DNA from 4 places in the Paraburkholderia pallida genome. Region 1 is predicted to be linked to each of the others. Evidence: riboswitches for the same ligand, from Rfam matches in the RefSeq annotation. Region 1 holds a riboswitch; each other region holds the start of a gene.
What was found. A riboswitch is a leader RNA that binds a small molecule or an ion and turns the genes downstream of it on or off. The one in region 1 is predicted to bind cobalamin.
Positions count from the first base shown of each region.

Region 2: linked by a shared signal. The riboswitch ahead of E1956_RS32130 (TonB-dependent receptor domain-containing protein) and the one ahead of E1956_RS34245 (HoxN/HupN/NixA family nickel/cobalt transporter) in region 1 are both predicted to bind cobalamin.
Region 3: linked by a shared signal. The riboswitch ahead of cobW (cobalamin biosynthesis protein CobW) and the one ahead of E1956_RS34245 (HoxN/HupN/NixA family nickel/cobalt transporter) in region 1 are both predicted to bind cobalamin.
Region 4: linked by a shared signal. The riboswitch ahead of cobG (precorrin-3B synthase) and the one ahead of E1956_RS34245 (HoxN/HupN/NixA family nickel/cobalt transporter) in region 1 are both predicted to bind cobalamin.

Region 1 covers NZ_CP038150.1:1,747,272-1,755,169, reverse strand. The annotation lists gene E1956_RS34265 (CopD family protein) at 1-499, opposite strand, end outside; gene E1956_RS34260 (copper resistance CopC family protein) at 502-867, opposite strand; gene E1956_RS34255 (transporter family protein) at 886-1,806, opposite strand; gene E1956_RS34250 (DUF2946 domain-containing protein) at 1,907-2,287, opposite strand; cobalamin riboswitch at 2,524-2,717, shown strand; gene E1956_RS34245 (HoxN/HupN/NixA family nickel/cobalt transporter) at 2,807-3,862, shown strand; gene E1956_RS34240 (ABC transporter substrate-binding protein) at 4,063-5,004, opposite strand; gene E1956_RS34235 (ABC transporter permease) at 5,031-6,056, opposite strand; gene E1956_RS34230 (sugar ABC transporter ATP-binding protein) at 6,098-7,609, opposite strand; gene E1956_RS34225 (GntR family transcriptional regulator) at 7,670-7,898, opposite strand, start outside.
Region 2 covers NZ_CP038150.1:1,247,887-1,255,784, reverse strand. The annotation lists gene E1956_RS47510 (H-NS histone family protein) at 1-589, shown strand, start outside; gene E1956_RS32140 (DMT family transporter) at 793-1,233, opposite strand; gene punR (DNA-binding transcriptional activator PunR) at 1,365-2,267, shown strand; gene E1956_RS32130 (TonB-dependent receptor domain-containing protein) at 2,308-4,374, opposite strand; cobalamin riboswitch at 4,465-4,660, opposite strand; gene E1956_RS32125 (tartrate dehydrogenase) at 5,644-6,723, shown strand; gene E1956_RS32120 (MurR/RpiR family transcriptional regulator) at 6,955-7,898, shown strand, end outside.
Region 3 covers NZ_CP038149.1:1,651,881-1,659,778, forward strand. The annotation lists gene cobN (cobaltochelatase subunit CobN) at 1-2,003, opposite strand, end outside; gene cobW (cobalamin biosynthesis protein CobW) at 2,069-3,169, opposite strand; cobalamin riboswitch at 3,433-3,703, opposite strand; gene E1956_RS22555 (cobalamin biosynthesis protein) at 3,893-4,441, shown strand; gene cobO (cob(I)yrinic acid a,c-diamide adenosyltransferase) at 4,565-5,167, shown strand; gene E1956_RS22565 (cobyrinate a,c-diamide synthase) at 5,172-6,506, shown strand; gene bluB (5,6-dimethylbenzimidazole synthase) at 6,490-7,200, shown strand; gene E1956_RS22575 (VOC family protein) at 7,242-7,616, opposite strand; gene E1956_RS22580 (DUF4136 domain-containing protein) at 7,757-7,898, opposite strand, start outside.
Region 4 covers NZ_CP038149.1:1,637,722-1,645,619, reverse strand. The annotation lists gene cobJ (precorrin-3B C(17)-methyltransferase) at 1-204, opposite strand, end outside; gene E1956_RS22520 (precorrin-2 C(20)-methyltransferase) at 192-923, opposite strand; gene E1956_RS22515 (precorrin-8X methylmutase) at 924-1,550, opposite strand; gene cobG (precorrin-3B synthase) at 1,543-2,970, opposite strand; cobalamin riboswitch at 3,105-3,287, opposite strand; gene cbiE (precorrin-6y C5,15-methyltransferase (decarboxylating) subunit CbiE) at 3,456-4,679, shown strand; gene E1956_RS22500 (cobalt-precorrin-6A reductase) at 4,676-5,410, shown strand; gene cobM (precorrin-4 C(11)-methyltransferase) at 5,434-6,165, shown strand; gene E1956_RS22490 (sodium:solute symporter family protein) at 7,115-7,898, opposite strand, start outside.

The sequences.
Region 1 (7,898 bases):
GGCCGGCCACGATCACACTGCCGGCCCACAGCGCCGTGGCGCAAAGATGCACGACGTGGATGAGCTCTCGCGCCGAGAAGTCGCCCGCATCGGCTGCATGACTGGCCGCAGCCTTTCCCGCGACCCACGCGATGAGGCCGGCAGCAAACAGCGGCAGGCCCCGACGGTCCGAGAGGCGGCTCAACACCGCCAGCACCGCGCCAATGAATCCAACGGACCACGCGACGCCATAGTGCGATTGCGTGAGCACGGCAGTGACCGCCGGCCCTGCCCCGGCCAGTGGCGAGCCGCTCATCACGGCCGCCTGCAGCCAGAGGTACGCGAGTGCCGTGAGCGTCAGCACGATCGCAAGACCCGCCTGCCCGCTGCGCAGCGCGGCGGACGCAGCGATGCCGCTGCGCTTGCCCATCAAGGCGCACGCGAGGGAGCCGGCCGCCATCGCGAACAGCAGATTCTGCAGGGCCGCCACGGCGATCTGCACGGCGACGAGCGGCTCCACGGTCACTTCACCGTAAAGGTGTAGTGCCCCTGCGTGCGGTGCCCGTCATCGGCCACGGCAACCCACTTGACCGTATAGACACCCGGCGTCAGGGGATTGAGCCCAACGGACATGTGCTTCTTGTTCGACGGGTCGACAACGGCCTTGCCGCTGGTGACGGCACTGCCCTTCGCGTCCGTGACGGTAATCGAGCTGAACGCGGGTTCGAGCCCGTCGTCGAAGTCGATCGCGACCTCCTTCTGCGAAGCCGGGACGGTCGAGCCGGCCCCAGGCGCCTGATGGGTCGGGTAGGCATGCGCGTGCGCGAGCTGGCAGGCAGCGATCAGAATGGCGGCAACGGCGCCGCGTGTGGTCGTGTGCAGTTTCATGAGTAGCGTCCTCCTGGGTCAGAACAGCGGCTTGCCGAGCGAGTTCGGGAACATGTCGTCAAAGTAGAGATGAGCTTGCACCAGGATACCCGTATGCGTGCCCGACGCGTGATTGACGGGTATCTGTGCCTCGACGCCGAACTGCCCGTAGCGGTTCGTCCAGAGCAGGCCCGGGTTGATCGTGCCCGTCGTCTGACCCGCGCATGCACCCGCCGTGCAGGTGCTCATCGGGAATTCGACGACCGGAATCAGGTTGGCGAACGGCTGAGGCAGTCCGAGGTCCTTCACCTGCTGCTGCAGGTAGGGAATGCTGTACTGCAGCGTCAAGCCCCAGCCCAGCGAGTTCGGCCCCTGGTCCGACGAGGCCGTCGTCAGGTTCGGGCCGATCGTGCCGGTGATGGCGAACGGGCGCAGGTAGCCGAGCGATGCGGGCAAGTCGCCGAAGCCCTTGCCGAAATAGGCGGTCGGGGTGAATGTCGAAAACGAGCTTCCGATCGATTTGGCGCCGGTGCCGCCGATCGTGGCGAGCAGCCCGACCGATGCCATGAACTCGTGCTCCGGGTTCGCATAGACGAGGTACTTGGCGCCGAGGGTCACGTCATCCCAGCCCTTCGCGTTGCCGTCCGGCGAGTTCTGGCCCACATAGTCGCTCGCGATGCTGAACGCGAGATTCTTCGTGATCAGCTTGTCCCACTCGTACGACACCGTGTTGACGTTCATGTCGTTGCCGTTGCTGTCGGGCGTCTTGATGTGGCTGTACTGCAGGTTGAATTCATCGCCGACGCCGGGATCGTCGACGGCCATCGTCGCCGGAAAGACCCGGTCGCCGACGACCGCGTGAGCGGATGCGGTGGAGGACGCCGAAAGAGACGCGATTGCGCCCGCGGCAAAGAGCGCGGCGCGCACGGGCGCCGCCTGTTGCCTGAAAAGGTTGAGCATGTTGTTTTCTCCAGTTGTCGTGGGTGGCCGTCGCGTGCGTGCGCGAGCAGCGGCCGCCTGCGCGTTGCGCAATGCGGCACCCGGTTGATAGCACGACGAATCAGGAGAAAACGGGAGGCGCCCGGGGTTGCGCCGCGGTGTGAACGAAGGCGGCGCGAACTTCGGCCCACGCCTGCGGCGCGGCTACACGCACGACCAGCAGCATGACGGCAAGCGCGATCGCGCCGCCGGTGAGCGCGGGCACGTGGGCGAGGAGCCCGCAGTATGCGCAGGCTTGCCAGTGCGGCATCGCCGAATGGGCCGGCTGGCTGTCGTGGCCCGCCGGATCGGCGGCGCTCTCCACCGTGCAATAGGTGGCGAGCGCGTTGCTCAACTGCTGATGCGACGCCAGCACCTGCGAAACCGTCGGCGCGAGCGTGGCCATCAGGATTGCAAGCAATCCAAGCAGGCTGCCGAGCTTCTGGAGACGGACGCGGAACATGGCGCGCGCAGGTGAGCAAGTGGAGTGGAGACGCCGAATTATGGCACGCAACGCCCGCGCCAGACAGGCAGGGTCGTCTGATAGGCGGGATCAGCCTCCCTCGCGGAATCGCGAACGCATTGGCCATCACAGGCATGCAATTCATTTCGTAAGCTATTCGTATGGAATGCGAAGGGAATAGCGATTTGTTCGCGCCGGTTTTCGTCTTACGGTTGACGCGCCGGGTAGGCGGCCGTTACGCTTGCGCGCTGATGGTTCCCGGCGACGGGATGAAAAGGGAACGCAGTAGAGGCACATGCCTTCAGTCTGCGGCTGCCCCCGCAACTGTGAGCGGCGAGTCCGTGCCGAAGGAGGCCACTGGGAAACCGGGAAGGCCGGCACGAGACGGCGACCCGCGAGCCAGGAGACCTGCCATCGACCGAGGTCCAAGCAGCCGCAACGGGCGGGGTGTCCCGGCGCGCAAGCACCGCCGCAAGCGGTCGCCCGTTGCAAGGACAGCCCGACCTCAGGATCTGTCTCATGTCCACTGTTATCGAAACCGTTCCCGTGCAAGGAACGCTTCGCCGCCGCGTCGCCGGCATTTACGTCGTTCTCGCAGCCTTCAATATCGGCGCCTGGATCTGGGCCTTCATCGCGTTCCATGCGCACCCGCTGCTCTTGAGCACCGGCCTGCTCGCCTATGGTTTCGGACTGCGTCACGCCGTGGACGCCGACCATATCGCCGCCATCGACAACGTCACGCGCAAGCTGATGCAAGATGGCCAGCGGCCCGTGACCGTCGGCTTCTTCTTCGCGCTCGGGCACTCCGCCGTGGTGCTGATCGTGGCGGCAGCCGTGGCCGCGACGGCCGCCGCGCTCGAAAGCCGTGTCGAGGCCTGGAAGGACATTGGCGGCGTCATTTCCACGAGCGTGTCCGCGCTGTTTCTCTTTCTGATCGCCGCGATGAACATCGTGATCCTGCGCGGCGTGTGGCGCGCGTTCGGCAAGGTGCGGCGCGGCGAGCCCTATAGCAACGACGATCTCGATCTGCTGCTCAACAGCCGCGGGCTGCTGGCGCGGCTGTTCCGGCCGCTGTTCCGTCTGGTGTCGAGACCGCTGTGGATGCTGCCGCTCGGCTTCCTGTTCGGCCTCGGTTTCGATACGGCAACGGAGGTGAGCCTGCTCGGCATTTCGGCGAGCCAGGCTGCGCAAGGCGTGTCGATGTCGGTCGTGCTGGTGTTTCCCGTGCTGTTCGCCGCGGGCATGTCGCTCGTCGACACGACCGACGGCGTGCTGATGCTCGGCGCGTACGACTGGGCGTTCGTTCGCCCCATCCGCAAGCTCTATTACAACCTCACGATCACGCTGGTCTCGGTGCTCGTTGCGGTGCTGATCGGCGGCATCGAAACGCTGGGCCTGCTTGGCGACCAGTTCAACCTCAAAGGTGCGTTCTGGGACGTCATTGGCATGCTCAACGACAATTTCAATGATCTCGGCTTCATTATCATCGGCGTGTTCATTCTGGCGTGGCTCCTTTCGTTTGCGATCTACCGGATGAAAGGCTACGACGACCTGCCGGCCAACCCGGCGGCATAGCAATAACGAAAAAAGATCACTCAGAGTGATCTTTTTTCAAGAACGGCAAATCGGGCGCCGCCGAGCCACAATCGCGATCAGCCCGCGTGGCGGCTGTCCGGCGGCGCGTGTCGAGCAGCATCTCAAGCGCGGGGGACTTGCCTTCGGCGCTGGCCTACCCAGCGTCGAAGCGTCCCCTCAGGACGCGCTTTCACACCCGCTCAGTCGTAAAGCACCGCGGCGATCTTCGGATCGGTCATATTCGTCTTGTCGTACCAGTAAAAGCCCGTGTCGACTTTCTTGGGCAGCTTCTCGCCCTTGAGCGCCTTCACCGCGGAATCGACGACGCACTTGCCAATGCCAACCGGGTTCTGCGTGATCGCGCCCGCCATCAGGCCGGAGTTGATGTCGTCCTTTTGCTCCTTGCCCGAGTCATAGCCGATCAGCACCAACTTCTTGCCCGATTCCTTGACGCCGATCGCCGCGCCTTCCGCCGAACCTTCATTGGCGCCGAAAATGCCCTTGATGTTCGGATTGGCCTGAATCATCGCCTTGGCGATTTCCGCCGACTTCAGGTGGTCGCCGCCGCCGTACTGCACGGAAACGATCTTGATGCCCGGGTGCTTCGTCTTCATCTCGTTGAGAAAGCCATCACGGCGATCGATACCGGTGCGGCTGGTCTGGTCGTGCACGATCACGCCGACTTCGCCTGAATCGCCAATCATCTCCGCCATCTTGTCGGCGGCGAGCGCGGCGGCGGCCAGGTTATCCGTTGCGCACGTCGTCAGCGGAATGTTGCTGTCGACGCCCGAGTCGAATGCGATCACGGGTATCTTCTCGGCCTGCGCGCGCTTGAGCAGCGGAATGGCCGCCTTGCTGTCGAGCGCGGCGATGCCGAGCGCCTGCGGTTTCTTGGCGAGCGCGGCCGAGAGCATGTCGATCTGCTTGTCGACCATCGCCTCCGTTTCCGGGCCTTCGAAAGTGATCCTGACGTTGTGCTCCTTCGCCGACTGCTCCGCGCCCGCTTTCACCGCTTGCCAGAATTGATGCTGGAAGCCCTTCGAGATGAGCGGAATGTACGGCTCTTCGGCATACGTCGAACCGGTCACCCCGACTAGCGCGCCGACTCCGATCACGACACCAATGAGTTTTCTTTTCAACATGGGGTTTCTCCTCCAGAGGTGGACCATCAGCTTCTCTTGCGCCGCAAGATATCCGCATAGACAGCGAGGATGATGATGAGGCCCGTCACCACGATCTGCCACTCCTGCGCAACCGACATGATGCGCAAGCCATTGGTCAGCACGCTCATGATGAAAGCACCGATGATGGTGCCGAGTATCGTGCCCGAGCCCCCGCTCAGCGACGTACCGCCGATCACGACGGCCGCGATGGCTTCCAGTTCGTATCCCTGGCCAAGCGCCGGCTGCGCCGAGTTCAGACGCGATGCGATAAGCAGTCCTGCAATGCCGCAAATCGAGCCGCCGAGCGCGTAAATCGCGATCTTCCAGCGGTCGACATTCACGCCGGAAAGGCGCACGGCCTCTTCATTGCTGCCCAGCGCGAACGTATAGCGGCCGAGCGCCGTGCGGTTGAGCGTGATCGAGCTGACGATGGCGAGCAGGAACAGGATCAGCACCGCGTTCGGCACGGGCACGCTCGGCAGGAAATAGCCGATCAGCGAATCCTGCGAGATCATGTAGAAGTTTTCGGTGTCGGTGAAATAGATGGGCTTGTCAGCCGAGACCACGAGCGACAGCCCCTTGAGCAGCAGCATCATGCCCAGCGTGGCGATGAACGGCGGGATCTTCATTTTGGCCGTCAGCGTGCCCGAAATGGATCCGCACAGCGCGCCCGTTCCGATCGCGGCGAGCACGCCGGTCCACATCGGCAAATGCCAATAGCTGAGAAACACGCCGCAAATCACGGCCGTGAAGGTCATCAACGTGCCGACGGAGAGATCAATGCCGCCCGTGATGATGACGAAGGTGCTGGCAATCGCCAGCACGCCGTTGACGGCTGTCGCCTGCAGGATGCCGAGGATGTTGTCGATCTGCATGAACGCCGGCGACGCGAAGCTGAAAAAGATCAGCATCAGGATCAGGCTGGCGAACGCGAGCAGCTTTTGCAGCGCAGTCGGCGAGAAAATGCGCGCCCTGAAGCCGGACGGCCGTTTCTGGTTGGACAGCGCCGCAGTATCCGATTGCAATGTCATGGATTCAACCTCTCGAGGCTCATGCCACTTTCTTGCCGTTTTCATGCTGCTTGCAGGGCTTCACGCTGCGTCGCGAGATGCATGATGCGCTCCTGCGTCGCCTCGCTAGCGGAGAGTTCGCCGGTGATGCGGCCTTCGCACATCACGACGATCCGGTCGCTCATGCGCAGAATCTCCGGCAGCTCCGATGAAATCATCACGATCGCCTTGCCCTGCTCGGCGAGCGCGCGCAATAGCTTGTAGATCTCGCTCTTGGCGCCAACATCGATGCCGCGCGTGGGCTCGTCGAAAAAGAGCACGTCGCAATCGCGCTCGAGCCACTTCGCAATGACGATCTTCTGCTGGTTGCCGCCGGATAGCAGCCGGACCGGTTGCGTGGCGGAAGGCGTGCGAATGGCGAGCAGATTGATGAAATGCGACGCCGTCTTGCGTATCTGCATGCGACGCAAAAAAAGTCGCAGCGAAAGGAATTTGCCGAGGTTGGACATCACGATATTCGACTCGACGTCCATGCCAGTCGCCAGTCCAAAGCGCTTGCGGTCCTCGGAGAGATAGCCGATGCTGCGCGCGACGGCGTCGCTCGGCTTTCTTATGGGCGCCTTCATGCCTTTCACGAAGATCTCGCCCGATTCGATCGGGTCCGCACCGAACACGGCGCGCGCGACCTCGGTGCGGCCGGCGCCCATTAGTCCGGCAAAGCCCAGTATCTCGCCTTTGTGCAGCGTGAAGCTCACGTCCCTGACGAGCGGACCGGCGTTCAAATGCTTCACTTCGAGCGCGACTTCGCCCTTGTGGGCCGGCCCCTGCCAGGGCGCGATGTCGGCAAGCGTTCTGCCGACCATCATGCCGATGATGGCTTGCACGCTCGTATCGGCGGTGGGGACCGTGGCCACATATTCGCCGTCGCGCAACACGGTCACGCGATCGGAGATCTGCTTGAGCTCATCCATCTTGTGCGAGATGTAGATGATCCCGACACCGCGCGCCTTCAACTGGCGAATGATGCGAAAGAGCTCGGCAATTTCTGCGTCGTTGAGCGCGGAGGTTGGCTCGTCCATGATCAGCACGCGCGAATCGAACGACAAGGCCTTGGCGATCTCCACCATCTGCTGGCTCGCGACCGTGAGCGTGCCGACCACGGTGCGCGGGTCGAGATGAACGTGCATGCGCTCGAGAATCTCGCGCGCCTGTCCATTGAGCTTGTCTTCGTCGAGAAACAGGCGCAGACGCCCGCGCGGCTCGCGGCCGATGAACATGTTCTGCGCGACCGTCAAATGATTCATCAGCTGGAGTTCCTGATGAATGATGCCGATGCCCGCGGCCTGGGCCTCGCGCGGGCTCGCGAACGCAACGGGCTGGCCGTCATAGAGAATATCGCCGGAATCGCGGCTGTACACGCCGGCGAGAATCTTCATCAGCGTCGACTTGCCCGCGCCGTTTTCTCCCATCAGCGCATGCACCTCGCCCGCCGCGAGTTCGAATTGCACTTCGTGGAGCGCTCTCACACCGGGAAAGCTTTTGCTGAGCTTGTTGACGGAAATGAGCGGAGTCATGGGCATTTCTTGTAAAGCAGCACGAACGTGGTTGAACCACTGGCATTGCCTGACGTGAGCCTAAGGCGCGAAAAGATCAGGCCGTTCTTTCGCGGACCGCTGCAACTCCGCGACCACCTGGTCGAGATGGTCGTGCATTGCCTGTGCCGCCGCATCGGCGTTGCCGGCGCGAACGGCGTCGAAGATCCGTTCGTGCTCGTCGAGCGTGTGCACGAGCCGCTCGGGACTCGCCAGCAATTGCCTGGCGCGATCGAGCGCGTTACGCGATACCGCGACGATCTCTTTCACG
Region 2 (7,898 bases), 500 kb from region 1:
GTTGGACGCGATCACGCAAAAGATCGCAAAGCTGCAGAAACAGGCGGAAGCGATTGCCGAAAAGCAATCGTCCATCGGGCTCGCAAAAATTCGCGATCTGATGCACAAGCACGGTTTGAACCTTGCCGATATCGAGAGCTTCGTCGGGAAAAGGCGTGGCCGGAAGCCGGGCGCCAAGGCTGCAAATGGCGCAGCAAAAGCGCTGCATCCCAATGCGCATCCGGTCGCGCCGAAATACGCCGATCCGAAAACCGGCGCAACCTGGACCGGGCGCGGCCGTGCGCCGGCCTGGATTCGCGACGTCAAAGACCGTTCGAAATTCCTGATCGAGGCAGGCGCGGCGCCCAAGGCGGCATCGGCTAAAACCGCCGGCGCGAAGAAGGCCGCGGCTGCGAAAAAGGCCGGCGCAAAAACCGCCACCGCGAAAAAGACCACGGCCGGTCGTGCCGCCACGCCCGTCGCGGCCAAGCGCGGTCGCAAGAAAGGCGTACCCGCGAAGAAGGCCGCTGCGCCGCGCAAGACGGTTGCACGCAAGGCACGTGCCGCCGCAGCGCCGGCTCCTGCTGCACCGGCACCGGCCGCAGCCTGATAGAAGCGTGTTTGATCCGGCGGCCCGATAAAGCCGCCTGGCCACAGCCGGCGTTGCGCTGATTCCCACGAGGAGCGGCGCAACGCCGGCTACGGTTTTCACCGCAAAGCATTCGCCGCCGACGTTTTTCATCGCGGCCGTTCAAGAATCCTCGCTTTACATTTTTGCAATGGCGGGCCTGATTATTTCAGCCGGCCTTGCTCTCATTTCGAGGTCAGCCAGACACCGGTAATGATTGCGCCCACGCCCAGGACGCGCGTCATTTCGAGCGGGCGTGCGGTGGCGCCAAGCCAGCCGAAGTGATCGAGCATGACCGACACGGCGAATTGCGTGGCCACGATGATGGTAAACGCCGTCGTGAGCCCGAGACGCGAAGCGGTATAACCGATCGATCCTGCAATGACGAGACCGAGTGCGCCTGCCGAAAGCGCATACCACGGCACCTCGGTCCACGCCTTGAGGCTCCCGCCTTGAGCCGCGGCCAGCAGCACGATCGCCAGCACGGCGCCACTGATGTAATTCACGAAAATGCCGCCGGTCGTGCCAATGCTCTTTGCCATGAGCCCCATGAATTGCCCTTGCAGGGCGACCGCGCAGCCACCGAGCGCCGCGATGGCGCCAAGTCCAATTACGTTGTTTGCCATAATTCCTCCGCTCTAAAAACCGCGTTGTTGTTCAAATACTGCCCGTAACAGTATCGATCTGCGCGGATCGAACGTGAAACGGTATATTTTCACGCGTGCCTTCAAAGGAATTCACAGCAAGGAGACGTGAAGTGCTGTCTATCGAGTCGCTCCAGCTCATCGAGCTGATCGCGCGAACCGGCAGCTTTACCGCCGCAGCCAGGACGCTGCACCGGGTGCCCTCGGCCGTGAGTTACGCGGTGCGCAACATTGAAGAGGAACTGGGCGTCGTGCTATTCCGGCGCTTGCATCGCAACGTGGTGCCCACCGAAGCCGGGCAGCATTTCGTGAACGAAGCGCGGGGCGTCCTGAACAAAATAGAGGAAATTCGCCGCGAAACGCTGCGCGTGGCCAATGGCTGGCAGCCGAGTCTTTCCATTGCGTTAGACAATATCGTGTCGAGTCATCGCATCAACGCGTTGATGGCCGATTTTTACCGGCACTTCGACAACGTGGAGCTGATCGTGCGCATCGAGGTGTTCAACGGCGTGTGGGAGGCGCTCGCCACGGGGCGCGCCGATATTGCGATCGGTGCGACGACGGCGGTGCCCGTTGGCGGGGAATTCTGCTTTCGCGACATGGGGGCGATCGAGTGGGCGTTTCTCGTGAGTCCGAATCATCCGCTCGCCGCTGCCCAGTCGCCGCTGACCAATGAGGTGCTCGCCACGTTTCCGGCGATTTGTCTGGAAGATACCTCGCGCGAAATTCCGCGCCGCGACACCTGGCTGCTGCCCGGCCAGCGGCGGCTCGTGGTGCCGGACTGGCAGCGCGCCATCAACTGTTTCGTGGAAGGGCTTGGCGTCGGCTATATGCCCGTGCATCTCGCGCGGCCCTTCGTCGAGTCCGGCCGCCTGATCGAGAAGGCGATCGCGCATCCCAAGACGCCTAGCCCATGCTGCGTTGCATGGTACGGCCAGAAAACGCCACCCGTGCTGCGCTGGGTGCTCGACTATCTGGGCGAGACCGAGAAACTGCACGCCGAGTGGATTTCGTGAGTGCAGGCGGTGCGCCGCGCGAGCGGCGCACCGCCTGGCATCAGAACGTATAAGTGAGTTTCCCGAATGCCGTCCGGCCCAGCGTGTTATAGCCGTAGGCAGTCATGTATTGCCGGTTGAACAGATTCGATAGCGAGGCGGACAGCATCAGGTGCGTATTCACCTTATACGAGGCTCGCAGGCTCACCGTTGTATACGACGGTAAATAGAGCGTATTGAATTGATCGTCATAGGTCGAGCCGCCGTAGAGCAGCGAGACGCCGGTGCTCAATGCATGGAGATTGAATTCGTCCCACGTGTGGTCGACGCTGAGGCTCACGGTCTGCCGCGGGCGGCGGTTCAGCCAGGTCTGGTCGGTCACGTCCTGCGGATTCAGAATGCCGACCGCGAGACTCACGGGCGTGGACTTGCCGAGCGTGCCCTTGTACGAGAGGTCGATCCCCTGGATGTGCGCCCGCCCGACGTTCACCGGCAGAAAGGTCTGCGAATCGTAGGTAATCAGGTCGTGCACGCGGGTGTCGTATATCGCCGCCGTGAAGGTGCCGAACGACGTGTTGGCGTCGAGCGCCGCCTCGACGCTGTCGCTGCGCTCGGGCTGGAGATTGGGGTTCGCGTAGCCCGGGTAATAGAGGTCGTTGAACGTCGGCAGGCGGAATGCGTTGCCGTACGAAACGCGCGCCGTGTAGACCGGCGTGATCGCCCACGAGAGCGCGGCGTTGCCGGTATTGACGCTCTGCCCCTGGACGATCTCGTGGCGCCCGGCGAGGAACAGCGTCACGTCGCCAAGGGTGGTGGACTGGTGCAGCGAGACGGCGGAGTCGTTGCGTGCGGGCAGGCCGCTCGGGACATCGACGGGCAGAAATGCCAGCTCGCGCGAGAAGTCGTAGGCGAGCTTGGTTTCGCCCGAAAGCGGCAGCCCGAACAGCGTGTGGCCGGTCTCCTGATGCGTGATCGAGGTCGAGGTGGAAAAACGCGTCGAGTTGAATTCGTCAGTCGGTATCGTGGGATCGTTCGAGTAGATGAATTGCCGATCGGTTGCGTAACCCACGGACTGGTCGAATTGCGTAAACGGCGTGATGTCGAGGTGGAACGCGACGCCGGTCGTCAATTGATAATCGGCTTGCCGGTCGTTGCCGCCCGCATTGTCATAGGAAAGATCGGAGCGGTGATACAGCGCGAACGTGGAAATCGACCAGTTGTCGCGCGCGTAGCCGAGCCGCCCATTCACGTCCTGCGCGTGATACGGATTGCGGCCGTCCTCGTGGCCGTAGGCCCAGGGGCGTGTCGCGTCGATGCCTGCCGTGTTGTAGTCGTGCAGCCCGAGCGAGTAGGTGAGGCCGCCAAGCGCCGCGAGCGGTCCCGTCGATGGCACGGTGCCGGAGGTGCGCAACTGCGTGTCGAAGGTCTTGTTGGACCCGCCGCCGAACGAAACCGTCGTCTGATTCGGCAGGTTCGACGCGTGACGCGTGAAAAGTTGCACGACGCCGCCCACGGCGTCCGCGCCGAACGAGGCGGCGGCCGGGCCCGAGATCACCTCGACGCGGTCGAACGCCTCCGTTGGCAGATCGGCCCACTCGGCCTCGCCGGTCGTGACGGAGCCCACGCGAATGCCGTCGATGAAGACCGCGACCTGATTGCCCGCCGAGCCGCGAATGCTCACCGAGGTCAGCGAGCCCGGACCGCCGCTCTGCGAGACGGTCACGCCCGGCAGCGTCGCGAGCGCCTGCGTGATGCTCGGGTCGGCGGGCGAGAGGCGGTCGAGGTCCTCGCGTGTGAGCACCTGGGTGCTCGCGTAGCGCTGGTCGAACGATTGCGGCAGATGTTGCGTGTCGCCCACCACGAGAATGTTCGGCAGCGTGGTGCCGGTGTCGTCGGCGGAAGTGGCTGAAGTGCTGGAAGCTTCGGCGGGCGATAGCGGCGCCGGTGGCGCGCCGTCGGCGGCGTACGCGCCGTGCCATGCGCATGCAGCGAAGGCGCAGGCGGCCGCGAGTGGGCGCAGCGTGGTCCGGCGGACATCTTGGTTGGCAGGGCCGGAAATCGGGTAAGTGCCGGCAACGCGGCGGCGGGTTCTCTGCGCGGGAACCGTTTCAATCATGGTGGTGGACATGCGACTGATCCTGAGGTCGGGCTGTCCATGCAACGGGCGACCGCATGCATGCGGTGCTGGCGCTTCGGGACACCCCGCCCCTTGCGGCTGCTTGGACCTCGGTCGATGGCAGGTCTCCTGGCTCGCGGGTCGACGCCCCTTGCCGGCCTTCCCGGTTTCCCAGTGGCACGTTCGGCATGGACTCGCCGCTCACAGTTGCGGGGGCAGCCGCAGACTCGTGGCGCATGTGCGCCCACTGCGTTCCCTTTTGATCCCGTCGCCGGGAACCATCAGGGCGCAAGGGTAAGGGGCGCGCCTTGCGCGCGTCAACTCATTGCGGATTGGGCGTTGCGAAAATGTTCTTTGAGCCTGTGCGGCTCGTCGCACGCTGGTTTGGTGTGGGTTTTTTGGCGCGTTGGCCTTAACTTGTATTCGCGGCGGGCCGCAGGCGTTGCCCCTGTGCGGGGCGGCACCTACTTTTCTTTGCCGCGGCAAAGAAAAGTAGGCAAAAGAAAGCCGCTCAAACCGCCAGTGTGACGCAGTCCCCCACTCGCCTTATAGCGGAGCGGCTCCGGGGCGTCTGCCACCACTTGCTACTCGCCGGAGTGACTAAGGGTTCATCCATCCGGCGGCGCTGCGCGCGCCGTAGGGCATTTCCAAAACCATGGGGATGTACGCGTACTCGTAGGGCTCCAGCGTATTTTCATGGAAGCACTCTCGAAAATCGGTAGGACTCCAGTGGATTTACATGGAGGCGCTTTTGCGCATTAGTAGGAATTCAACATATTAGGCGGCAGCACTCCCGCGTATTCGTCAGGCAGCCCACCCGGTTTTCCTTGCAGCCCCTTCCGCCCGTGCGTAGCGCGTGGCGGGAAGAATGAGCCCCTTGTCACTAAGGCGGAGTGTGCGGGGTGACGGATGCCCCGGAGCCGCTCCGATATACAGGGCAGAGGGGGACGGCGTCACACTAGCGGTTTGAGCCGCTTTCTTTTGCCTACTTTTCTTTGCGGCTGCAAAGAAAAGTAGGTGCCGCCCCGCACAGGGGCAACGCTCGCGGACCACCGCGAAAACAAGATTTCAGATTAAATACTCAGAGCCGTCCTGCCAGACAAGCAGCCAAGCCTCGCTTGAAAGGGCGCAGCTGGCCGCCCCAGCCATGCCCCCCGATTATTCACATTTCGTGTTCAATGTCTCCACACGTCGGGGGCTTATCTCCAGCCTCCTTTGAGGCATCCTTGCAGTCACGGAGAGCGCGCCAATCCAGGCGTGCCAGGCAACGGAGAACGAGACATGAGCAAGACCTTCAAGATCGCGGCGATTCCCGGCGACGGCATCGGCCTGGAAGTGATGCCCGAGGGCGTGCGCGTGGTGGAGGCGGCGGCCGCGAAGTTCGGCCTGAAGATCGAATTCACGCACTTCGACTGGGCGAGCTGCGACTACTATCTCGAGCACGGCAAGATGATGCCCGACGACTGGTTCGCTACGCTCAAGGGCTTCGACGCCATTTACTTCGGCGCCGTGGGCTGGCCCGACAAGGTGCCCGATCACATCTCGCTGTGGGGCTCGCTCCTCAAGTTCCGCCGCGAATTCGACCAGTACGTGAACCTGCGCCCCGTGCGCCTGCTGCCCGGCGTGCCGTGCCCGCTCGCCAACCGCAAGCCCGGCGACATCGACTTCTTCGTGGTGCGCGAGAACACCGAGGGCGAGTACAGCTCGGTGGGCGGCAAGATGTTCGAGGGCACGGACCGCGAATTCGTGCTGCAGGAGTCGGTGTTCACGCGCCAAGGCGTGGACCGCATCCTGAAATACGCGTTCGAGCTCGCGAACCAGCGCGGCCGCAAGAAGCTCACGGCCGCCACGAAGTCCAACGGCATCTCGATCAGCATGCCCTACTGGGACGAGCGCGTGGCCGCGATGGGCGAAGCCTACCCGGACGTGAAGTGGGACAAACAGCACATCGACATCCTCTGCGCGCGCTTCGTGCTGCAGCCGGACCGCTTCGACGTGGTGGTGGCATCGAACCTGTTCGGCGACATCCTTTCCGACCTCGGCCCCGCCTGCACGGGCACGATCGGCCTCGCGGCATCGGCGAACCTGAACCCGGAGCGCAAGTTCCCGTCGCTGTTCGAGCCGGTACACGGCTCGGCGCCCGACATCTTCGGCAAGGAAATCGCCAACCCGATCGCGATGATCTGGTCGGGCGCGATGATGCTCGACTTCCTCGGCAACGGCGACGAGCAGTTCAAGGCCGCCCACGACGCGATCATGCAGGCAATCGAGAAGGTGCTCGTGGAAGGCCCGCGCACGCCGGACATGGGCGGTGCAGCGAAGACGGCCGACGTGGGCAAGGCCGTGGCCGCCGCGCTGTGAGCCGCTGCAGCTCGCTGTGAGCCCCAACTGAGCGCGCCCGACGCGCGTTCGTGAAAGTGCTTTGAAGGTGTTGCGAAGATGTCCAGACGCCCGGTGTTCCGATGAGGAACCCGGGCGTTTTTACGAATGGCTTACCTGGGATAAACCCTTGTCTCGATGAAAACGAATTTTCAGATGAGGGCTGGCGTGTAATTATATTTACATCGTTATGCTGACACGCCCAGGTTCCCCATGGCCGCACGGTCACCCCATCCGCTGACGTCCGATTCACCTGATGCCGAAATCGTCGCGCGCCTGAACGCGGCGATGCCGGACCTCACGCCTGGCCATCGGCGCATGGCCGAGTATGTGCTCGCCAATCTGTTCCAGTCGGCGACCATGCGCATCGACGAGCTCGCGCACGCCGTGGGCGCCTCGGTGGCCACGGCCAACCGCTTCGCGCGCGCGCTGGGCTTCGACGGCTATCCCGCGTTTCGCGAGGCGCTCGTGCGCGGCTTCGAGGCCACGCTCGCGCCGGTCGAGCGGCTGCGCACGGCGCAGGAGTCGCCTACGAGCGGCGCCGAGCTGTTCGGCGCCTCGCTTGAGCAGGCCGAAGTCAACCTCCGTGCTTCGCGCCAGTCGATCGACAGCGCCGCGGCGGCCGCCGCCGTCGACGCCATCATGAAGGCGCGGCGTGTCTTTATCGTGGGCTCCGGCACGAGCGCATTTCTGGCGGGACTCATGGAGCTCGCGCTGCTGCCCTACCTCGACAACGTGCAGACGCTGTCCACCATCGGTGGCCCGACGCACGCCGCGCGCCGGCTCTTCGGCGCCGGCAGCGACGACCTCCTGATCGGCATCGCGTTTCCCCGTTACGTCGACGACACCATCAAGCTCTCGCGCCGCGCCGCGCATCTGGGCGTGCGTGTGCTCGCGCTCACCGACAGCAGCGATTCGCCGCTCGCGCGCTTTGCCGACCTGACGCTGCTGGTGCGCGCGGAACGCCGGCTCGCCGCGAACTCGGAGGCTGCGGTGCTGGCCGTGATCGAGGCGTTGTGCGACGCCGTGGCCTTGCGCGCGAAACATTCGGTCGAGGCCGCGGCCACCATCACCGAGTCGGTGCTGCCCTGGCTGACGCCCGAGTCCGCCGTGTCGGCGGCCGCGAGCCTCCCGGCAGCGGCGCCTTCGAACCCATC
Region 3 (7,898 bases), on a different contig from region 1:
GGTGCCGCGATGCTCAGCTCCTCGTGCAGGCGATGCTCGATGATCGTCGCGAGTATCGTCTTGCGCAACAGCCTGGCCCGGCGCGGGTCGACCATAATTGCTTCGTAATACTCATCGACCTGGCGTTCGAGATCCTGCAGCGGGCCGTAGTTCTCCGCGCGCGTGAGCGGCGGCATCAGGTGATCGACGATCACGGCCTGCGCGCGGCGCTTTGCCTGGCTCCCCTCGCCCGGGTCGTTGACGATGAACGGGTACAGATGCGGCAGCGGCCCGAGCACCATGTCGGGCCAGCAGGACTCGGCAAGCGCCACGCTCTTGCCCGGCAGCCATTCGAGATTGCCGTGCTTGCCGACGTGCGCGATCGCATCGATGCCGAAGGTGTCGCGCAGCCAGAAGTAGAACGCGAGATACGCGTGGGGCGGCACGAGCTCGGCATCGTGATAGTTCGCGTAGCTGTCGTCGCCACGCGAGCGCGAGGGCTGGATGCCGACGAACACCTGGCCGCAGCGCCAGCCCGCGATCATGAAGCGGCCTCGGCGCACCGTGGGGTCCTGCTCGGGCGTGCCCCAGCGCGCGATGAGCGCGTTCTGCGCCTCCACGGGCAATTGCGCAAAACGCTTGCGGTAGTCGTCGAGCGCGAGGCTCTGCCACGCGGGACGCAGCGCGCGCGTATCGGGATCGTTGGTCACGCCCTGCGTGAGCGTGTGCATGAGCGCCTCGCCGTCCTCGGGCAGATCGGCGACGCGATAGCCCTCGTCGCGCAGCATGCGCAGTATCCCCACGACCGATGCCGGCGTATCGAGCCCCACGCCATTGCCGATGCGCCCTTCGCTCATCGGATAGTTCGCGAGCACGAGTGCGAGCTTCTTCTGCGCATTCGGCAACTGGCGCAGCCTGCACCAGCGCCGCGCGAGCTCCGCGACGAACGCCACGCGCTCCGCATCGGGCTGATAGCGGACCACGTCCACCTGGGTCGCCTTGCAGTGGTACGCGAGGCCCTTGAAACTGATCGCGCGCGTGATCACGCGGCCATCGACTTCGGGCAGCGCGATATGCATGGCGATGTCGCGCGAATTGAGGCCGTGATTGTCGTTGACCCAGTCGTCGCGGTTACCGCCACTCAGGATCACCTGGAGCACGGGCGCATCGCCCGCGATCGCGAGTGTTTCGGGGTCGTCGAGCGACGAGGCCGCGAACGCGGTGGTGTTGAGCACGAGCGAGACATCGTGCTCGAGCGCGAGGCGGTCGAGCACGTCGCGGCTCAGCGCGTCCTTGAGCGACGTGATGGCGAGCGGCAGCGGATTGATGCCGCGTTCGGCCAGCGCGTCGATGAGCGCATCGAATGCGGCCGTGTTGGCGGCCTGCAAATGCGCCTTGTAAAACAGGATCGCCACCACGGGTGCGCCCGGCTGCCAGCGCGCGCGCCAGTCGTCGATGGTCGCGATATCGCGCTGCGGGTGATACAGCGCGGCGGCGGGCAACACCACGGGCGGCGCGGGTTCGCTGCCCCACTTGAAGGCCTGCCACGCGAGCGCGCGCAAAAAGCCTTCGGCGTTGGCCGCGCCGCCTTCGCGCAGATAGCGCCACAACAGCCGGCAGAACTCGGGCTCGGCGCGGCTCTTCGCGATCAGGTTCGGATCTTCCTGCAAGTCGCCCGAAAACATCGCGAGCAGTTGCCCGCGCTTTTGCGCGAGCGTGACGACCTGTTCGATGCCGTAAGGCCAGTACGTCTCGCCGCCCAGATGATCGACGACGACCACGCGCGCATGCTGCAGGACATCGTCGACATAAAAGTCCACCGAGGCGGGCTGGCGCAGATACGTGACGTTCGCGAGCCGCACGCTCGGGAAGCCCGCGGGCAGGCGCGGCACGACGCTCGCGAGCAGGGCGAGCGTCGTGTCGGCGGAACTGAGCACGACGATCTCGGCAGGCTGCTGGTCGATGCGGACGACGCCCTGCGTGTCGTCGACGAAGCCGCCCGGCGTGGTGCGCAGCAAATGCATGGCGTTCTCGCGTGCTTCTGTGTATCAGTGAGTCAGTACGTGCAAGTTCGAGTGCATACGCACGCTCATTGCGCCGGCGCGGTCTGCACCGAAGCGAGCGCGGCATCGAACGCGCGTTGCAGCACCGCCGCGTCGAGATCCTCGCCAATCAGCACGAAGCGGCTCACGAGCGGCTGCGCCGCGCTTTCCTCAGCATTCCAGCTGCGGTCGAAGTAGCTGTCGAAGCGGCGGCCCACGCCTTGAATCACGAGGCGCATCGGCGCGCCCGGCAGCGCGGCGAAACCCTTCACGCGATAGATCGTGTGCGCGTCCACGAGCTTTTGCAGCGCCTCGATCGCGGCCTCGCGCGAGCTCGCGCTGCCCTGCACGACGACCGAGTCGAAGTCATCGTGATGATGGTCGGGATCGTCGGCGGAACCGTGATGGTCGTGGCGCAGATGGATGCTCTCCTCCGAAGCCGCCTCCAGGCCGAGCAGCGTGTGCAGATCGAGCTGGCCATGCTGGGCGCGCACGATCTTCACTTGCGGCGGCAACTCCTCGCGCAGGTCTTCGATGAGCGCTTCCTGCGCCGCGGCGTCGATGAGATCGGTCTTGTTGAGGATGACGAGGTCGGCCGCCGAGAGCTGATCTTCGAACAGCTCGTGCAGCGGCGACTCGTGATCGAGATTCGGATCGGCCTTGCGCTGCGCATCGACGGCCTGCGGGTTCTCCGCGAACTGGCCGCTCGCGGCGGCGGGACCGTCGACCACGGTCACGACCGCGTCAACGGTGAACGCGTTGCGGATCGACGGCCAGTTGAAGGCCTGCACGAGCGGCTTGGGCAGCGCGAGGCCCGAGGTCTCGATCAGCACGTGATCGATCTCGCCGCGGCGTTCGAGCAGTTGCTCCATCACCGGAAAGAACTCTTCCTGCACGGTGCAGCACAGGCAGCCGTTGGCGAGCTCGTAGAGCGCGCCGGCCTTTTCGTTGCCGTCCTCGTCGCAGCCGATGCCGCAACCGCGCAGGATCTCGCCGTCGATGCCGAGCTCGCCGAACTCGTTGACGATCACGGCAACGCGCAGCCCGCCCGCGTGCTGGAGGATGTGCCGCAGCAGCGTGGTCTTGCCGCTGCCCAGAAAGCCCGTGACGATGGTGACGGGGATCTTGCGCATGTGCTGCGTTTGCATGAAGTGCTCCTTCGGCTCGCGGCCGCAGGTGGGATGCGCCGCGTAACGCTCGCGCGCACGTCCTTGCCTGGCGCCGTCAAACACGGCGCGGCCTGCACCGCGCGCGCCTGCCGGCCCACGCAAGGCGCACCGGCAGCAAGGCTGCGCGAAGGCGAAGCGTGGCGTGCCGCGAGGCTTGCACAACGGTGAAACGCAAAGACGCGCGACGAGCGAAGCCCGGCTGACGCATGGAAATCATGGACCCGGCGCCGCAACCCCGCAGCGCGCGTCCCTCGTATCTGGCCGGTATCCGGACTGACGAAGCGCCGCTCCACCTTCCCGCGCGGCAGGCCTCGCGGCCCGCCTGCGCAGTGGCATCACACATGCCATGCATGCTTTGAAGCGGCTTGCATCGACCTTGCGGCCGACGCGCTCGTTGTACCGTTGCGGGTGCAGTTCAGGTTGGCCATGCCCGTGGCGGGATGGCTCCCTGATTCCCGTTTAACCGCGTGCAGAACGTAAGCGCACGCGAGCACCAGAGTGCGTGCGAGTGTAGGCGTGGGCCGCACTCGCGTCAACCGGCGAGTGCGTTGCAGGAAGCGCGCAGCGGCCGCTCGCGTGGCCCGTGCATGGCCTGCGCAGAGCCCTTTGCGTGCGCTCCGGTTTTACCCTTGGCGCGCCGCGGCCCGTGCGCGAAGGCCGGAATGCGTGTGCTATCGTATGCGCGCATCCGGAGCGCATCGCATGCACGCCCTGGCGGCCATGCCAGGCAATGCGTCCTGCTCTGCGCACGCCACGCCTTCGAACTCGCGCATTCCCGTGAACCGCTCCCTGCTCCCCGACGCCTTGCCCGCCGCCCCGGCATCAGTGCACAATCCAGCGCCGCTCGCGCTGGGTCTCGGCTGCCGCAGCGGCGTGACGCTCGCGCAGGTGGAGGCGGCCGTGCATGTGGCGCTCGGCGCCTGGCCGCTGGCAAGCGTGAAGGCCGTGGCCACGCTCGACGCGAAAGCCGCGGAAGCCGCCCTGCTCGCGTTCTGCGCCAGGCATGCGCTGCCGTTGCAGGCCTTCGCGCGCGAAAGCGTGAACGCCATGGGCGTGCAGTCCGCGGTTAGCGTGGCGGCGTATGCGCGCTTTGGCGTGGAGGGCGTATGCGAGCCGTGTGCACGGCTCGCCGCACGAGGCGGCCCGCTCGTGCGCGGCAAGCTCGCGCTCGACGGCGTGACCGTCGCGATCGCGGCTTTCGCCGAGGCGTCACAGGAAGACACCCAAACCGGCGCACAAGCCACCGCATGAATCGGACACGCTGCAGGCGCGCACAGTAACGCACCACAGCGCGCCGCAATCGAAACAACATTCCCGGCCCGAACCGCACGAAGAACCGCGACGAAGACCGCAACACAGGACACACCCGCGACGATGAAAACCGATCCCGAATCGCACCAACGCATGACCGAGCGCCGCCGCGAAGGCCACGAAAAGAAGCAGGCCGCCGCGACGCACGAAAAGGGCCTGCTCATCGTCAACACCGGCAACGGCAAGGGCAAGAGCACGGCGGCGTTCGGCATGGCCGTGCGCGTGCTGGGCCATGGCATGAAGCTCGGCGTGGTGCAGTTCATCAAGGGTGCGCTGCATACGTCCGAGCGCGATTTCCTCGGCACCATCGCGCACTGCGACTTCATCACGATGGGTGACGGCTACACCTGGAACACGCAGAATCGCGACGCCGACATCGCCACCGCGCGCAAGGGCTGGGACGCCGCGAAGCGCATGATCGAGAGCGGCGAATACGGCATGGTGATCCTCGACGAGCTCAACACGGTGCTCAAGTACGAGTACCTGCCGCTCGACGAAGTGCTCGGCGTGCTCACCGCGCGCGGCGCCATGCAGCACGTCGTGGTCACGGGCCGTCACGCGCCCGATGCGCTGATCGAAGCCGCCGACCTCGTCACCGAAATGCGGCTCGTGAAGCATCCGTACCGCGAGCAAGGCGTGAAGGCGCAAAAGGGCGTGGAGTTCTGACGCGATGGCAGCGATCGCAGCAACGGCAGCCGCGCTCGCCTGCCCCGCGCTCTTCATCAGCGCGCCGGCATCGGGCCAGGGCAAGACCACGCTGACCGCGGGCCTCGCGCGCCTGCACCGGCGCATGGGACGGCGCGTGCGCGTGTTCAAGACCGGCCCGGACTTTCTCGATCCGATGATCCTCGAGCGCGCGAGCGGCGCCCCCGTGATGTCGCTCGACTTGTGGATGGTGGGTGAAGCGGGGTGCCGCGCTTTGCTCGCGCAAGCGGCTTCGCAAGCGGATCTCATCCTGATCGAAGGCGTGATGGGCCTCTTCGACGGCACGCCCAGCAGCGCCGATCTCGCCGCGAAATTCGGCGTGCCGGTGGCCGCCGCGATCGGCGCGAATTCGATGGCGCAGACCTTCGGCGCGATTGCGTTCGGGCTCGCGCGCTATCGCACCGACGTGCCGTTTCATGGCGTGCTCGCAAACCGCGTGGGCTCGCCGCGTCATGCGCAAATGTTGCAGGAGGGGCTGCCCGCCGATATCCGCTGGCTCGGCCACGTTGCGAGCGACGCGGCGTTTTCGCTGCCCGACCGGCATCTCGGCCTGCACCAGGCCAGCGAGATCGACGATCTCGATGCGCGCATCGAACGCGCCGCCGACGCCCTCGCGCAAACCGCGCTCGCGCAATTGCCGCCAGCGGTCGAGTTTCAGGCGAGCGAGGCGGATCCCCTCGCGAGCGTGCCTCGCCTGCTCGACGGCATGCACATCGCCATCGCGCGCGATGCCGCGTTTTCGTTCATCTACCCGGCTAATCTCGCGCTGCTCGACGCGCTGGGCGCGCGCGTGAGCTTTTTCTCGCCGCTTGCCGACGAACCCGCACCCACGTCGGCGGATGCCATCTATCTGCCCGGCGGCTATCCCGAGCTACACGCGGCAACGCTCGCACGCAACACGTGCAGCGCAGATTCGTTGCGCGCGCATGCAATTGCGGGGCGCTCGCTCGTGGCCGAATGCGGCGGCATGCTGTATCTGCTCGACGCGCTCACTAGCGTCGACGGCACGCGCACGCCGATGCTCGGCCTCTTGCCGGGCGAGGCCGTCATGCAAAAGCGCTTTGCGGCGCTCGGCATGCAGCGGCTCGACGGCACGCACGGGATGCTCACCGGCCACACGTTCCATTATTCGCGCGTGAGTACGCCGCTCGCGCCTGCGCTACGCGCACGCCATGCGCAAACGGGCGCGGACGGCGAGCCGCTCTATCGGCACGGCTCGATTGTCGCGACCTACATGCACGCCTATTGGCCATCCAACCCGACCTTCACGGCCGCACTCTTCCATGGCACAGCCTTTTGACGAAGCCGAACGCGCGGCGGTCTACCGCGCGATCTACGAACGGCGCGACATGCGGCACTTCACGCCCGGCCCCGTCGATGCCGCGGTGATGGCGCGCCTGCTGGACGCCGCCCATCACGCGCCGAGCGTGGGCTACATGCAGCCGTGGCGGATCGTGCGCATCACCGACGCCGCATTGCGCGAGCAGTTGCACGAGACCGTCGAGCGCGAGCGCCTCGCCACCGCCGACGCGTTAGGCAAGCGCCGTGACGAGTTCATGAAGCTCAAGGTGGAAGGCATGCGCGAATGCGGCGAACTGCTCGTCGTCGCGCTGATGGACCGCCGCGAGACACACATCTTCGGCCGCCGCACCTTGCCGGAGATGGACCTCGCCTCGGTGGCCTGCGCGATCCAGAACATGTGGCTCGCGGCGCGCGCCGAGGGGCTCGGCATGGGCTGGGTGTCGATCTTCGACGTGGATGACGTGCGCACGCTGCTGCGCATGCCGGCCGGCGCGAAGCCCGTGGCGATCCTCTGCGTGGGCCATGTCGCGGAGTTCTATCCGAAGCCGATGCTCGAGATGGAGCATTGGGCGGAGCGCCGGGCACTCGGCGAATGCGTGTACGAAAACCGTTGGCCTGACCTGCACGCCGAAGACGCGCCGCAAGGCGAAGACGCGCCGCAAGGCGAGAACGCGGGCACGGCTGACCACTAGCCCGGCATGCCCGACCAGCTCATGCCGGGCACGCAACGAGGTCAGGCGCCGAAAGTGACCGCCTCGATATTGTTGCCGTCCGGGTCGATGAGAAAGGCGCCGTAGTAGTCGGGACTGTAGTCGAGCCGCAGGCCCGGTGCGCCGTTGTCCACGCCGCCCGCCTCGATGCCGGCAGCGTAGAAGCGGTCGACCTCGGCGCGGCTCGCGGCAGCGAACGCCACGTGCGCGCCGCGCGGCTTGTCGGTGTTGCTGACCGGCACAGTGTGGAGCCAGAATTTCGGTGTGCCAGGCTTACCGATGCCGACGTCATCGCCATAGCGCACGCAGACGCCATAACCGAGCGGCGCCAGCGCCGCCTCGTAAAATCGTAAGCTGCGTGCAAGATCCTGCACGCGCAGACCCACGTGGTCGTACATGTCTGTCTCCCGTCCCATGCAAAGGGCGTCGCCTGCGGGCAACCATTGCCGCAGCACGTGGAAATCAGCTTAGTCCACAACCCCGGCCCCGGCCTGGGGAAAATTGCCCCCGTCCGCACATACTCAAACCCGCCAGCGCGTCATCGCGCGAGCGGCGTCACGGAGATCACGTCGGGCATCGCGGGCATCGCGGGCGCTCCGGCCTGGCCGGCAGCGGGCGCCACCTCCTTCAGCTTCACGCGCCATTGCGGCGCGCCCGCATACGGCAGCCGCGCGAGCGCG
Region 4 (7,898 bases), on a different contig from region 1:
GGCCGCGCACAGCGCGACGATGGGCGTGCCGCGCCGATACAGCTCGCGCAAGTGCTCGCTCAATCCACTGAACGCGACATCGCCTTGCGCGCGTTCCTGCAAGGCGTGAATCTGCGCGCCTGCATAGAGCGCTTTCACGCGCTGCGCGGTCGCGAGCGCGCCGGGGCCGAGCACGACGATCGCGGGCGGCATCAGGCTTGCCATTTTTCCCCCGGCACGACGAGCAGCGAGAAGTACGGCGACGCCATCGGATCGACCTCGTCGAGCGGTACGATGCGCTGGTTCGCCATGGTCGCGCGCTCGACATACAGCGCGCGCTGCGCGAGGCCGAGATCGGCGAGCACGCGGCGCACCTTCTCGAAGTTGCGGCCCAGTTTCATGATGACGGCGGCGTCCGCGTCGGCGAGGCGGCGGCGCAGTTCGTCCTCGGGCAGCACGCCTGAGAGCACTGCGAGGCTCTGGTTGCGGTAGACGAGCGGCACGCCCAGCACGGCCGCGCCGCCGAGCATCGAGCATACGCCCGGCACCACTTCGGTTTCGTAGCGCTCGGAGAGGCGGTCGTGCAGGTACATGTACGAGCCGTAGAAGAACGGATCGCCTTCGCAGATCACTGCCACGTCGCGGCCCGCATCGAGATGGCCGGCAACGACTTGCGCGGCGCCGTCGTAGAAGTCGGCGATGATCGCCTCGTACGAGAGCGGCGGCTCGAGCGCTTCGGTCGTCACCGGGTACACGAGCGGCAGGCGTTCCTGCTGCGCGTGCAGGTGGTCTTCCACGATGCCGAACGCGTTGCCTTTCTTGCCTTTGGCGACGAAGTACGCGACCACGGGCGCGGCCTTCAGGAGGCGCAGCGCCTTGAGCGTGAGCAGCTCGGGGTCGCCGGGGCCAACGCCGATGCCGTGAAGACGGCCTTTGATGGACATTTATTCGATCTCCGAAGCAAGTGCGTTGACGGCGGCGGCGGCCATGGCGCTGCCGCCGCGCCGCCCGTGCACGGCCACGAACGGCACACCGTGCGCGGCGGTGGCGAGCAGGGCCTTGGACTCGGCGGCGCCGACGAAGCCCACCGGCATGCCGAGGATCAGCGCGGGGCGCGGCGCGCCGGCCGCGATCATGTCGAGCAGGTGAAACAGTGCGGTGGGCGCATTGCCGATGGCGACCACGCTGCCTTCGAGGTGTTCGCGCCACAGCTCGAGCGCGGCGGCCGAGCGCGTGTTGCCGAGCTCGCGCGCGAGGCCGGGCACGGCGGGGTCGTCGAGCGTGCAGATCACGGCGTTGCTGGCAGGCAGGCGCGCGCGCGTGATGCCGAAGGCGACCATCTTCGCGTCGCAGAGGATGGGCGCGCCGTTTGCGAGCGCCGTGCGGCCGGCGCGGCCCGCGCCGGGCGAGAACGCCAGGTCGGCGGCCACGTCGACCATGCCGCAGGCGTGGATCACGCGCACGGCCAGCTTTTCTAGGTCGGCGGGAATGTGCGAGAGATCGGCTTCGGCGCGGATCGTCGCGAACGACTCGCAATAGATCGCCTGGCCGTCGCGAATGTAGTCAGACATCGGGGGTGCTCCGGGGCCGCTGCGCGAGGGTGCGCGCGGCGGCTTCAATCGTCAGGTTGCGCGCGACCAGGCGCCCGAAAGGGGCGGCGGCTGGGTCGCGCTCGTAAAGGTCATAGTGGCCGGGCGTGGCGGCGAGCAGCGTAAACGGTGCTTGATGCGCGGCCGCGCACGAGCGTTCGCAGCCGCTCAAGTGCACATGCACACCGGGCGGCAGCTGCGCGGCGAGACGCAGCGCGTCGGCCTTGGTATCGGCTCGGCTCTTCGCACAGCCGGCCGAGCCCGTGCAGGCGATCGTGCGCGCGAGCGGGTCGGCGCTATCGCACACGAGGCCGAGCGCGCGCAGGCGGTCGAGCACTTCTGGCATGGCGCGTTGCGCCACGTTCGGCAAGATCGCGCCTTGCCAGGGCGTGACGCGCAGCGTCGCGTCGCCGTGTTCTTCCGCAAGCGTGGCGAGCGCGTGCAACGTCGCGGCATCGAGCCGTGCGAGCGGCGGCTGGCAGCCGGCGTAGCCCTTGGCGTCCGCGTGAGCGATGGCGAGTCCGTCGAGTGCATGTGCACCGAGGCGCAACGAGAGGTCGACTGGCTCGCGTCGCCATGCCTGCAATGCCGTTTCATTTCCCGCATCGTTGCACGCGATGGGGAAATCGGCGTGATGAAGTGCGCGTTGGAGCATCGCATCGGCATCGTGCGATGCGAGCACTTCGCGCATGCGCGTCTGGCCGGGCTCCGCGAAGTCGAGGAACGCATGCAGCAGCGCGCGAATGAGCGCGGGCGCGTGTGCGGATGCAACGCCGCCGAGCGCACCGTCGCCAACGCAGCCGGCGAGGCCGAATACGAAGCGCACGTCATCTGCGTTGCGCGCGGCCGCGAGCCAGATGTCATGCGGATGATCGAGCGCCGCGAGACGCTCGCCGCCGTCGAGCAGCAGCGCGAACTTGGGCGAGAGCGCCGCGAATCGCGGCTCGCTCTGCAGCATCGAGACGATGGGCGCGGCGAGCGTGGTGGTGTCGATGAGCGCGTCGGGATCGAGTCCGGCCAGCGGGCTCAGCATCAGATTGCGCAATTCGTCGGCGGCGCAGAGGTCGCCGTGCGCGTGCGCCGATGCGTTTGGCCCCAGACCCGCCGCCACTAGCGCCTCGGTGAGTGCTGTCTCGCTGCCCGCGCGCACGCCGCGCACCTGCACATTCGCGCGGTTGGTCAACTCGAGCGTGCCGCTCGCATGGGTGAGCGCGGCCTCGGCGATCGCATGCGCCTGCGCGGCCGTGAGCGCGCCGCCCGCAAGGCGGATGCGGCACAGTCCGCCGTCGCGCGCCGCGACCACGCGCACGAGACCCGGGCACGCCGAACGGCGGGCCGCGGCCAGCGCAGCAGGAGCCAAAGCGGGCTTCGAGTCGTGATTCAAGGGACACCGTGCATGCATCGCGCGCTCGGGCATGCCGCCGCGACCGCGCTGCGAAGCGGCGATTGCGGGGCGCCATGCGGGAGCGCGACAACGCGAAAACGTCCGCGCGCTGCGATCGAAGCCGGTACACCCCGCCAGGCTTTGGACGCGCGCGAACAAACTTTCGGCCGGCAGGTCTCCTGGCTCGCAGGTCGTCAACCGCATCGGCCTTCCCGGTAAAACCAGTGGCCTGGATGGATGCGGTCTCGCTGCTCACAGTCGCGGGGGCGGCCACAGCTTCGCTGTGTTCCCTTGTTGCGATCCGGAGTGAGCGCTTCAGCTGTCGGTTGGAGTTAGTGCTTCAGCACTGACTCCAACCCCATGCAACGCGCTGACTCCGGGCTCATGCAAAGCTGCCTTCGAGCTTTCGCCCTTCAGGCGCCGGCGGAAGCGGTATTATGCCCGTTTTCCAGCGCGTTTCCGCGATTCAGTGCGGCCCGCGTGCAATGCGAAACGGAGAGCGGATGCAGGGCAGGCGGGCGTGGCTGACGGTGATCGGCATAGGCGAAGACGGATACGCGGGGCTCGGGCGCGAGGCGCGGCGCGCGCTCTTCGCGGCGGCGGCGGTGGCGGGCGGCGCGCGCCATCTGGCGATGCTGCCCGCGCGCATGCAGGCGCGCCGCGAGCCCTGGCCGCAGCCGTTCAGCGTCGAGCCGCTGCTCGCGCTGCGCGCCACGCACGAGCGCGTCTGCGTGCTCGCGAGCGGCGACCCCATGTTCTACGGTGTGGGCGCGACGCTCGCGCGTCACGTGGCGCCGGGCGAGATGGACGTGCTGCCTGCGCCATCGTCGCTCTCGCTCGCGGCGGCGCGCCTCGGCTGGGCGCTCCAGGAGACGGCCGTGGTCTCGCTGGTCGGCCGGCCGCTCGCCGGGCTCTGGCGTCATCTCTACGCGGGCTCGCGCGTGCTTGCGCTGAGCGCCGATGGGCGCACGCCCGCGGCGCTCGCGGCGCTACTCTCGGCACAAGGCTACGGCGCGACGCGGCTCACGGTGTTCGAGCACCTGGGCGGCTCACTCGAGCGGCGCATCGAAGGCCGCGCCGACGCATGGCATGCCGATGAAACCGCCGCGCTCAACCTCGTCGCGTTCGAATGCGAGGCCAATGGCGAGGCACCGGCGCGCGCATGGACACTTACGCCCGGCTTACCCGACGACGCTTATCTGCACGACGGCCAGCTCACCAAGCGCGACGTGCGCGCACTCACGCTCGCGCGCCTCGCGCCCACGCCTGGCGCGCTGCTCTGGGACGTGGGCGCGGGCAGCGGCTCGATCGGCATCGAGTGGATGCGCGCTCATCCGGCATGCCGCGCGATCGCCATCGAATCGAACGGCGAGCGTCAGCGCTTCATCGAACACAACCGCAACGCGCTCGGCGTGCCGGCGCTGCAACTCGTGGCGGGCCGCGCGCCCGACGCACTCGACGGTCTTGCCGCGCCCGACGCCGTGTTCATCGGCGGCGGCGTGACTGTGCCGGGCGTGCTCGAAACCTGCTGGGCGCGCCTCAAATCCGGTGGCCGCCTCGTAGCGAACGCCGTGACCGTGCAGAGCGAGGCGGCACTCGTGGCATGGCGCGCGCAGCACGGCGGCACGCTCACGCGGATCGGGGTTGGCGAAGCCGAGCCCCTCGGGCGCTTCGATACGTGGCGCCAGGCGCTGCCCGTCACGCTTTACGAAGCCGTGAAGCCATGACGGCGCGCATTCTGCTGCTGGGCGGCACCGGCGACGCCTTGCGCATTGCCCGTGCGCTTGGGCCTGAGCATGTGTACAGCCTTGCGGGCCTCGGCCGCGTGCCCGCCGATCTGGCGTGTGCCGTGCGCGTGGGCGGCTTCGGCGGCGCGGAGGGCCTCGCGCGCTATCTCGCCGAAGAGCGCATCGCGCTGGTGCTCGACGCCACGCATCCCTACGCGGCGCAGATCAGCGCGAACGCGGCGCGCGCGAGCGCGGCGGCACAAGTGCCGTACTGGGCGTTGCGCCGCGCGCCGTGGCAGCCGCAGCGTGGCGACGACTGGCGCATGGTGGACGGCTGGGCGGGCGTGATCGAAGCTATCGCGCCGTTTTCGCGCGTGCTTTTCACGCTCGGACGCGAACCGCTCGCGCATCTCGACGAGGTTCCCATGCATCAGCATTGGACGGTACGCTGCCTGGACGCACACGCGGGACACGCGCGTGCAGGCGTGATCGACGCGCGCGGGCCGTTCACGCTCGAGGGCGAGCGCATGCTTTGCGAGGCGGGGCGTTTCGATGTGATCGTGAGCAAGAACAGCGGTGGTGACGCCACCGAGGCAAAGCTCGCCATCGCACGCGAGCTGGGCTTGCCCGTGGTGATGATGCGGCGGCCCGCGCTGCCGCCAGCGCAACGGGAATTCACCACGGTGCAAGACGTGATCGACGTGCTTGGCAACGTGGTGCAGCACATCTGACCCATTCAGCGGAGTTTCAACGCATGACTGTTTTCTTCATCGGCGCGGGGCCGGGCGACCCTGAGCTGATCACCGTGAAAGGGCAGCGCCTCGTGCGCAGTTGTCCCGTGATTCTGTATGCGGGATCGCTCGTGCCGCCTGCCGTGCTCGAGGGGCATTGCGCGCACCAGGTGGTGGATACTGCGCCGCTGACGCTCGATGAGATTGTCGCGCTGCTGGAGAGCGCGCACGCTTTGGGCCACAATGTTGCGCGTGTGCATTCGGGTGATCCGTCGCTTTATGGTGCGATTGGTGAGCAGATTCGTCGGCTGCGCGAGCTTGGGATTCCTTATGAGGTTGTGCCGGGCGTGACTGCGACAGCAGCGTGCGCAGCGGCGCTTGGTAGCGAGCTTACGCTGCCCGGTATTTCGCAGACGCTGATTCTTACTCGCTATGCGACGAAGACGTCGATGCCTGAGGGTGAGGCGCTAGGTGACCTGGCGCGACATCGTGCGACGATGGCTATTCACCTGGGTGTGCGTCATATCGCGCGTATTGTGGAGGAATTGCGGCCGCATTATGGGGATGATTGTCCGGTGGCCGTGATTTATCGCGCGAGCTGGCCGGATGAGGAACGCGTGACCGGTACGCTCGCGGATATTGTGGTTAAGGTTCAGAGTACTGATATCGAGCGCACGGCGCTGATTATTGTCGGGCGCGTGCTTGCTGCTGAGGGGTTTGCTGAGTCGACGCTTTATGGCGCGTCTAAGCGGTAAGTTTTTTTTTGAAAATTTGATTTCTTGGAAATTGGGGTGGTTTATTGCGGTTTTGCGCGGTAACTTGTTTTCGCGGCGGGCCGCAAGCGTCGCCCCTGTGCGGGGCGGCACCTACTTTTCTTTGCCGCGGCAAAGAAAAGTAGGCAAAAGAAAGCCGCTCAAACCGCCAGTGTGACGCAGTTCACCACTCGACTTTGATCGGAGCGGCTCCGGGGCGTCTGCCATCACTTGCTACTCGCCGGAGTGACTAAGGGCTCATTCATCCGGCGGCGCTCCGCGCGCCGTGGGGTATATCCAGAACCAGTGGCATGTACACGCGTTTGTCGCGCTCAAATATATTCGCTCGACGGCTCGCCCACGCATTCGCCAGCCCGCACGCCCGTGCATTCACCGATTAGCGCCCCAACGCATTCACCAATTAGCACCCCAGTGCATTCACCGGCTCGCACTCCAGTGTATTCACCGGCTAGCACTCCAGTGTATTCACCGGCTAGCACTCCAGTGTATTCACCGGCTAGCACTCCAGTGTATTAATCGGTTAGCACTGCAGTACATTTACCGGTCAGCACGCCTCGCATTTACTGGATGGTACCCCCAACGCAATCGCCGGCCCGCCGCTGGTTTTCCTTGCAGACCCTTCCGCCCGCGCGTAGCGCACGGCGGGAAGGATGAGTCCCTTGTCACTTACGTGGAGTGTGCGAGGCGACGGATGCCCCGGAGCCGCTCCGACATACATGGCAGTGGTGAACGGCGTCACACTAGCGGTGTGAGCCGCTTTCTTTTGCCTACTTTTCTTTGCGGCTGCAAAGAAAAGTAGGTGCCGCCCCGCACAGGGGCAACGCCCGCGGCCCGCCGCGAAAACAAGTTACCGCGCAAAACTCCGAGCGCCCCAAAAGAAAGCGGCGCAAAACCGCGCCGCCCATCACCGCTAAAAGACCATCATCAAAATTCAATGCACGCTAGCGTGCTTATGATCCGCATGCGCATGCGGCTGCGTAACCGCACTCACAGCTGCAAGCACAACAATATTCACCCCAAGCGCAAGAAACCCGATATTAATATCCTTAAGCGCATCAGGCGCAGCCGGAATCAACTGCGCGACGCTCACATGCAGCACTGTGGTAATCACAACCACCAACACGCCCGCGAGAATCCCGCAGAACGCCCCTTGCTTCGTAACACGATTACGCGCAGCGAGACTGCACACCAGCGCCGGAAACAACTGCGTAACAAAGTTATACCCCATCAGCAACAGCGCCACGATAGTCTCGCCGCCCCTAAGCGTAAAACCCACCGCAACGAGCGCGATCACCGGCACGCAAAACCGCGCGAGCTTCGCAACGCGTGCATCGTCGGCGTTCTTCATCAGCGCGCCGCGATAGACATCGTTGGCAAGCAGCGTCGAGGCTGTGGTAAGAATCATCGACCCAGGCACCAGCGCGGTGAGCACGCCCGCCGCACCGATCACGCCGAGAAACCATGGATCGAAAGTCTGCAGCGAAAGCCGGAACAGCGACAGGTCGATGTCGCCGCCCTTGAGGCCCGGCACCTTGAGCACCGCAGCAAATCCGCAGAAGAACACGAACAGCAGGATCAGTTGATAGAGCGGCAGGATCGCGGCGTTGCGGCGGAAAATGCGCTCGTCCCTCGCGGTGTAAACCGAGCCGAACGTGTGCGGCCACATGAAGAAGCCCAGCGCCGTGAGCAGCACAGTGGACTGGAACCACGTCACG